Jeotgalibacillus aurantiacus: one gene and its partner. The main gene of each other region encodes a partner of the protein of the gene in region 2 in a complex. Links are inferred from orthologs where the notes say so. Each region holds a gene or a part of one and is shown on either strand. Other genes may lie near its edges.

Region 1 (4,483 bases), 370 kb from region 2 along the record:
TTCAAGCTGCTCAATGGCACCTGCACGGAATGTATCGCCCGCTGCCAGAAGAACCGACTTTCCTTCCTGCTTAAACTGATGTGCGAGTTTTCCGATTGTTGTCGTTTTCCCAACACCGTTTACACCCACAAATAAAATCACGGTCAGCTCGTTTTCCTGAATGTTTAACGCTTCAGCCGGCTCTTCCCCATCATAATAGATGTCGACAAGCTTCTGGGAAATGACACTGCGGATTTCTTCCGTATCTTTAATATTCTGGCGCTTTACTTCCATCTTCAGTTCTTCCACAAGCTCCATGACCGTATCAAAACCGACATCAGCCTGAATCAGCACTTCTTCTAGTTCTTCGAAGAAATCCTCATCTACGATCCGGTAGCGGGCTACAAGATCATTCATTCTTGAAGTAAAGCTGTTTCTAGTTTTCGTCAGGCCGTCACGGTATTTATCCGTTGACGGCTCTTCAGTCTGTGTGAATTTTTCTTTTAACTTTTTAAAGAAACTCATCAGTATCCCCCTGTTTTAGGTCAGCATATTTTGTTCTTCTTCAAATTTTACCGAGACAAGCTTTGAAACACCAGACTCCTGCATCGTTACACCGTAAAGGACATCAGCACCCTCCATCGTTCCTTTGCGGTGGGTAATCACAATAAACTGTGATTGCTCACTGAAGCGGTTCAGGTACTGACTGAAGCGCTGTACATTCGCTTCATCAAGCGCCGCTTCCACCTCATCCAGAATACAGAAAGGAACCGGTCTGACATGCAAAATGGCGAACAGTAAGGCAATCGCAGTCAGTGCACGTTCCCCTCCTGAAAGAAGGCTCAGGTTTTGAAGCTTCTTACCAGGCGGTTGTGCCACGATATCTATCCCCGTATGAAGCATATCCTGAGGATCAGTCAGCTTAAGCTCTGCGCGTCCCCCGCCGAAAAGCTCTACAAATACAGAAGCAAAATGAATCTTTACCTGATCGAATGTCTCTTTAAAGCGTCTTGACATTTCATCATCCATTTCACTGATGACCTGCATCAGATTGCTTTTGGCTTCGTTGAGATCAGTCTGCTGTTCAATGAGGAATTCGTATCGTTCTGATACCCTGTCGTATTCCTCAATGGCCCCGAGATTGACGGAACCAAGCTCTGAAATGGAAAGCTTGATCAGCTTAACCTTTACTTTCGCTTCCTCGGGATCTACCACGAGCGGATATTCTTCAATGGCAGCCTCATAGGATAGTTCATACTCTTCCTGCAGCTTATTCAGTCTGTAATCAATATCTGACTCTAAACGTCCGTTTTTCACTCTTAGGTCATTAATGCCTTCAGAGAGACCCTGATGCAGTCTGCTGAGTTCCTTATAGGAGGCAGTCAGCTTTTGGATCGTTTCCTCAAGCTCTTCACGTTCTTCTTTTTTCGCACCGAGCTCGTCCATCAATGATTGACGTTCAGCCTGTTTGTCAGCAATTTGCCTTTGAAGAACCACAGTCTGATCTTCTCCTGATGTCATTTCTTTTGACAGCCAGGTGAGATCTTCTGCTGTATTTTTTTTGTTTTGTTCAAGCTCTAATAAGGTTTCCTGCAGCTCCCGTTCCTCTCTTTTACGTTGAGAAAGCTTTTCTTCTGAAACGGCAAGCTTTGATTGAAGCTTTGATTTTACCTGGATTTTCTCATCTCTTGATGAGCTTTGAACCTGTTTCTGCTTCGTCAGCTCTTTAATGGTGAGATCAAGCTGTTCAAGCTCAACAACAGATCTTTCAAGCTTTTGCTTAATGTCAGCTGTCTTCGCTGTCACAGATTTACTTGCATCCTGATATTCAGCAATTTCGAGATCATATAGGGCAAGCTGTTCATCTGTTTTCTTTAATGCGGCTTCTGCTTCGCGGAGTTCAGCCTTCAGTTCCGACTCCTGAATACGCATTTGCTCACCTGAAGTTCTGAGTGTTTCCATCTCGTGATCTGCTGTGGCAGCCTGTTGTTTGAGTTCCTGCACTTTCTTTTCAAGCTTCACTGCAGTCTGTTCAAAGTCAGGTATTTGTGCCGTCAGCTGATCAAGCTCGTTTTTACGGGAAAAGATCGAGCTGCTTTTTTTCGCCTGCGCTCCACCTGTCATCGAGCCTCCCGGATTGACCAGGTCACCGTCAAGCGTCACAATCCGGTATCTGTATCCGAGCTGTTTTGCTAATTCATTGGCACCTTTCAAATCCCGTGCAACAATGACGTTACCAAGGAGATTTTCAATGACATGACGATATTTTTCATCAAATGAAACAAGGGCTGAGGCCGTATTGATAAATGCCTGATGTCCATTGATCTGATGAAGAACGGATGATGGAACAAGCCTTGACTTAATAACGGTCATCGGAAGAAAAGTAGCGCGCCCCATCCGGTTTTTCTTTAAAAACTGAATGGCATCTCTCGCTTCTTTTTCCGAAACGGTTACAATGCTCTGCATCGATCCGCCGAGCGCTGTTTCAATCGCTGTTTCCGTTTCCTTTTCAACATCAATCAGCTCTGCAACCGCTCCTTCAATTCCTGAAAGAGCATTACCCCGGGCTTTCAGTATTTCCTTTACGCCCTGATAAAATCCTGAAAACTCCTCTTCCATAGATTCGAGCATTGATTTTCTCGACTTGGCTTCACTCACGTACTGATAAGCCTTGTAGAGTTTTGCTTCAAACTGCTCTGCCTCCTGGAGGAGATGGCTTCTTCTTTCCTGTAGCCCACGATACTCGGCGGACATGCTTTCAAGTTCCTCCGTTTTCTTCTGTAAGACGCCCTGCAATTCCGTATATCTTTGCTGATGCTTCTCACGCTCCTGAATAAACGTCACGTTTTGACCCGTGAGTTTATCTGCACGGACGGAGTCCTGCTTTTGCTGCTGTTCAAGATAGGTCAGCTCATTTTTCAGTGCTGTCTGATCGTTTAGGCACTCAAAATAATCATTTTTTGCCTGTTCAAGCTGCTCTTCAATCTGATTAACGGATGTATTCAAAAATTGATCCAGCTCTGCCAGCTGTTTCTTCAGAGAGGCAGTATCTGATTTATAATCAGCTGCTTTTTCTTTGTTTTCCTTGATCTTATGGTTAACACGGACGAGCTGCTGATCAATCTCCTTCAGCTTTTGATTCAGCTGATCTTCATTTTGATCGGCATTTTTTCTGCGCTCAACGAGTACCTGACGGCGGCCTTCAAGCTGCTCTGTTTCCTCTGTCAGCTTAAGCAAAATCGCCTGGGACGTTTCAATTTGTTTTTCACATTGAATACGCATCGTCTGCTTTTCATTAAGAATACTATCCGTCCGGTCAAGCTCGAGCTTCATATCTTTTTCTTTCACAGACATGTCGGCCAGCTGCTGTTTCTTATTTTCCCAGTCAGCCGTCATGGAACCGATCTCATAACCTAAAAGAGCTGCCTCTGTATGCTTCAGATCTTCTTTATAGGCTAAATACTCTCTTGCTAAAGAGGCCTGAATTTTCAAAGGTTCAACCTGTCCTTCAAGCTCATGCAGAATATCCTGTACCCGGTAAAGATTTTCCTGTGTTTCGGTTAATTTCTGATCCGCTTTTTTACGGCGTGTTTTATATTTCAGAACACCCGCCGCTTCCTCAAGAATCACTCTTCTGTCTTCAGGTTTACTGTTTAAAATCTGATCCACGCGTCCCTGTCCGATGATGGAAAAGGCTTCTTTGCCCAATCCTGTATCGATAAACAGTTCAACAATATCCTTCAGACGGCAGCTCTGATTATTCAGCAGATACTCACTGTCACCGGTCCGGTAAACTCTTCTTGTCACACTTACTTCTGCATAGTCAAGAGGCAACGCTCCATCCCCGTTATCGAGAATAAGCGTCACCTCTGCAAAATTAAGCGGTTTTCTTGAGTCACTTCCGGAGAAAATGACATCTTCCATTTTCCCTCCGCGCAGTGACTTGGCAGACTGCTCTCCAAGCACCCAGCGGATGGCTTCTGTAATATTACTCTTTCCGCTGCCGTTTGGTCCGACTACAGCTGTCACACCGGGCACAAAATCCACATGTATTCTTTCTGCAAATGATTTAAAGCCCGCGACTTCAAGTTGTTTTAAATACATTATTCCTTCTCCTGCTGTTCAGGCTTTTTCTTTAAATAAACAAGTGCCTTTTCCGCTGCATGCTGTTCTGCTTCCTTTTTCGAACGCCCGGTTCCTGTACCAAGCTCCTCTTCACCAAGCAGCACTCTTGAGATAAATTCACGATTATGCGCCGGGCCCTTCTCTTTTAAAATTTCATATTGAAGCGTACCGGAATGGTTCCGTTGAATAAACTCCTGCAGCTGACTCTTGTAATCCATCACATGCGAAAAAGCACCGGTTTCAATTTTCGGGAAGACGACCTTTTCAAGGATTTTCTTTACAGAATCCATTCCCTGATCGAGATACAGTGCGCCGACAAACGCTTCAAACACATCCGCAAGAAGTGCCGGACGCATTCTTCCGCCTGTCTGTTCCTCAC
Region 2 (3,121 bases):
TTGAATGAAGTGTGAAAATTGCGCTAAACGACCGTTTACTGACCGTTTTCTGCGAGTGCACGAAGCTGTTTCACCTCATGGGGAGTCAATTCCCGCGCTTCTCCGGCATTCAGTCCTGTCAGATGAAGGAATGCATAGCGCTCTCTTTTAAGCTTTTGCACAGGGTGTCCGACTGCATCAAACATCCTTCTTACCTGACGGTTGCGACCTTCATGAATCGTCAGTTCTACGATCGTTTTGTTCTTTTCTTTGTCAGCTGAAATAATTTTGGCTCGGGCTGGCGCTGTCATCCCATCTTCAAGCTTTATACCTTTTTCAAGTTTTTTAATTGTTTCTCTTCTGACAAGTCCTTTAACGCGGGCAATGTAGGTTTTTGTTACCTCGTACTTAGGATGTGTAAGCAGATTGGCGAATTCACCATCATTTGTCAGAAGCAAAATCCCCGACGTATCATAGTCCAGTCGTCCAACAGGGTATATACGCTCGTCTACATAGTCAAAAAAGTCTGTTACGACCTTACGACCTTTATCATCCTTTACAGCCGAAATGACTCCTGACGGCTTGTAAAAGAGGAAATAGACTTTATTCTCCCGTTCGATCTTCACTCCTTCAACCTCAATTGAATCAGAGGGACTCACCTTCGTACCAAGTTCTGAAACTGTTTTTCCGTTCACCTTTACTTTTCCATCTATAATCAGCTGTTCGGCTTTTCTGCGTGAAGCGACACCTGCATGTGCAATCACCTTTTGTAGTCTTTCCATACATCATACTCCTCTTCGCTTATACTTTCTCATAGTGCATTATGTCACAACCCGTTCCAAAAGGAAATGACGAGCACCTAAAAGCTTCCCATCTCCTATTGGAAGAACCCGCTAAATTCGCTATACTATGATGACAGTGAAACGAGGAAATGGTGATACGATGGAATACAAAGTAAAACTCGACGGGTTTGAAGGGCCACTGGATTTATTGCTTCACTTAATACAGGGGCTGGAAATAGATATTTACGATATCCCCATGGCGGAAATTTCTGAGCAGTATATGCTCTATATCCGGGCCATGAATGTACTTGAACTGAATGTAGCGAGCGAATACCTCGTCATGGCCGCAACGTTGATGGCCATTAAAAGCCGGATGCTTTTGCCAAAGCATGAAGAGACGTGGGAAGAAGACAGTATGGCCTACGAAGAGGATCCGAGAGATGAGCTCGTTGAAAAGCTGATTGAATACAGGAAGTTCAAGAAAGCCGCAGATCACCTGAAGGATAAGGAAGAAGAACGCGGCCAGCTTTTCACAAAGCCGCCTGAGGATCTGACCCGTTACTCAATGGAGGAAACAGACGAACGGGAACCGTTGAAGGTGGATATTTATGATTTACTGGGTGCTTTCAATAAACTTATGAGAAGAAAAAAGATACAGCGCCCGCTATCCACTAAAATTACCCGGCAGGAAGTATCAATTGAAGACAGAATGAAGGAAATCCTTGAGAATGTTAAAGCTTCCAGGGATCCAAAGCCGTTTTCATCACTCTTTCCTGTTGCTGAAAAACCTCATATGGTTGTATCTTTTTTAGCAGTGCTGGAACTTGTTAAAAGAAAAGAAATTTGGATAAAGCAGGATCATAATTTTTCGGAAATCATGGTTCAAACTACTGAAGGAGTGTCGTTAGTTGGCCAGTCATAATGTTTATGCGATTGTGGAAAGTCTGTTGTTTACGTCAGGTGATGAAGGTCTGACGCTTGAGCAGCTGATGGATGTGTTGACACTTTCAGAAGATGAGGTGCTCAAAATCATGGCGACCATCCGTGAGCAGTATTTGCAGGAAGATTCACGAGGAATCCAGCTCGTTGAATACGCAGGTAAGTATCAGCTTGCCACGAAAGCAGGATTTTCAGACTATATTAAACAGCTCGCGGAAGCTCCATCACCAGCCACCCTGTCACAGGCAAGCCTTGAGACTTTGGCCGTTATCGCTTACCGGCAGCCGGTAACAAAAGTTGCCATTGAAGAAATACGCGGCGTTAAAACCGATCGTCCGGTCCAGACTTTATTATCCCGTGGGCTGATCAAAGAATTGGGCCGTGCAGAAGGTGCCGGCAGACCTATTCTCTATGGAACAACCGATGAGTTTCTCGACAGCTTTGGTTTGAATAACCTGACTGAGCTCCCTGAATTGCCTGAATCGATGGATGAGGACGACGCTGATCAGGGTGGAGATCTCTTTTTTGAATCGCTGAAAAAAGGGCTTGAATAAAGAATTGAACAAATAATTTTAATCATCACACCGTGTCAGCGCGGTGATAAGGCAGTTAAGTGATACAGACGCATTGCGTTTATTATTGCTTATCTGCTTTTTTTTGCGCCTGAGCGCCAGTAATAGCAGCCCCCTCTTTTACATATATATCCCTTATGTATAAATAAAGGTGGTGGGACTTCTGAAATATTTCCGGCTATTCCTGACAGTGCTGGTGTTCTTTTTGTTAGTATCAGAAACGAAAGCTGTCCCTTCTCCTTCTGCCACTTCAGCTATTTTGATAGAAGCAGAAAGCGGAAGAGTCCTGTTTGAAAAAGCTGCTGATCAGGAAATGAAAATTGCGAGCATTACTAAAATTCTCACGGCACATGTTGCACTTCAGCACGCTTCTCTGCAGGATAAAGTAAAAATCTCAGCAAAAGCGGCAGCCACTGAAGGCTCTAGCCTCTACTTACCTGCCGGTTCAAAGGTCACCATGGAGGATCTCTTATATGGACTTCTCCTAAGGTCAGGTAACGATGCGGCTGTTGCCATTGCTGAACATGTCAGCGGTTCGGTAGAAGACTTCTCTGTATTGATGAATAATGAAGCGAAGAAATTAGGGATGACCCATTCACATTTTACAAATCCACACGGGCTGGATCTTGATGATCAGCATTATTCAAGTGCGCGGGATATGGCCATGCTCACGAAAGAAGCGATAAAAAATCATGACTTCAGTAAGATATTCTCGAGCGAAAAATACAGAGCTGAACTAAATGGAAACCCTGCACTCTGGCATAACAAACACCGCCTCGTAACCGGCCTGTACCCATACGCTTCAGGAGGCAAAACTGGTTACACAAAAAAAGCAGGGCGAACACTTGT

Evidence for each region.
Region 1: the proteins of H7968_RS05625 (region 2) and smc are in contact, whole or in part, in a crystal structure (PDB 3ZGX), measured with the Bacillus subtilis proteins. The link is inferred for Jeotgalibacillus aurantiacus from one-to-one orthologs.

Annotation. Positions count from the first base shown.
Region 1 is NZ_JACNMS010000002.1:535,901-540,383, forward strand. Bases 320-4,483 are described here. They hold smc (chromosome segregation protein SMC), read right to left. Parts: upstream 4,084-4,483; coding sequence 520-4,083; downstream 320-519. Other genes in these bases: ftsY (signal recognition particle-docking protein FtsY), read right to left, coding at 320-504; rnc (ribonuclease III), read right to left, coding at 4,083-4,483. Also shown: more of ftsY, read right to left, coding at 1-319. UniProt on the Bacillus subtilis protein: Required for chromosome condensation and partitioning.
Region 2 is NZ_JACNMS010000002.1:170,798-173,918, reverse strand. Bases 1-2,802 are described here. They hold H7968_RS05625 (segregation/condensation protein A), read left to right. Parts: upstream 1-921; coding sequence 922-1,683; downstream 1,684-2,802. Other genes in these bases: H7968_RS05615 (D-alanyl-D-alanine carboxypeptidase family protein), read left to right, coding at 2,469-2,802; scpB (SMC-Scp complex subunit ScpB), read left to right, coding at 1,670-2,254; H7968_RS05630 (pseudouridine synthase), read right to left, coding at 36-761. Also shown: more of H7968_RS05615, read left to right, coding at 2,803-3,121. UniProt on the Bacillus subtilis protein: Participates in chromosomal partition during cell division. May act via the formation of a condensin-like complex containing Smc and ScpB that pull DNA away from mid-cell into both cell halves.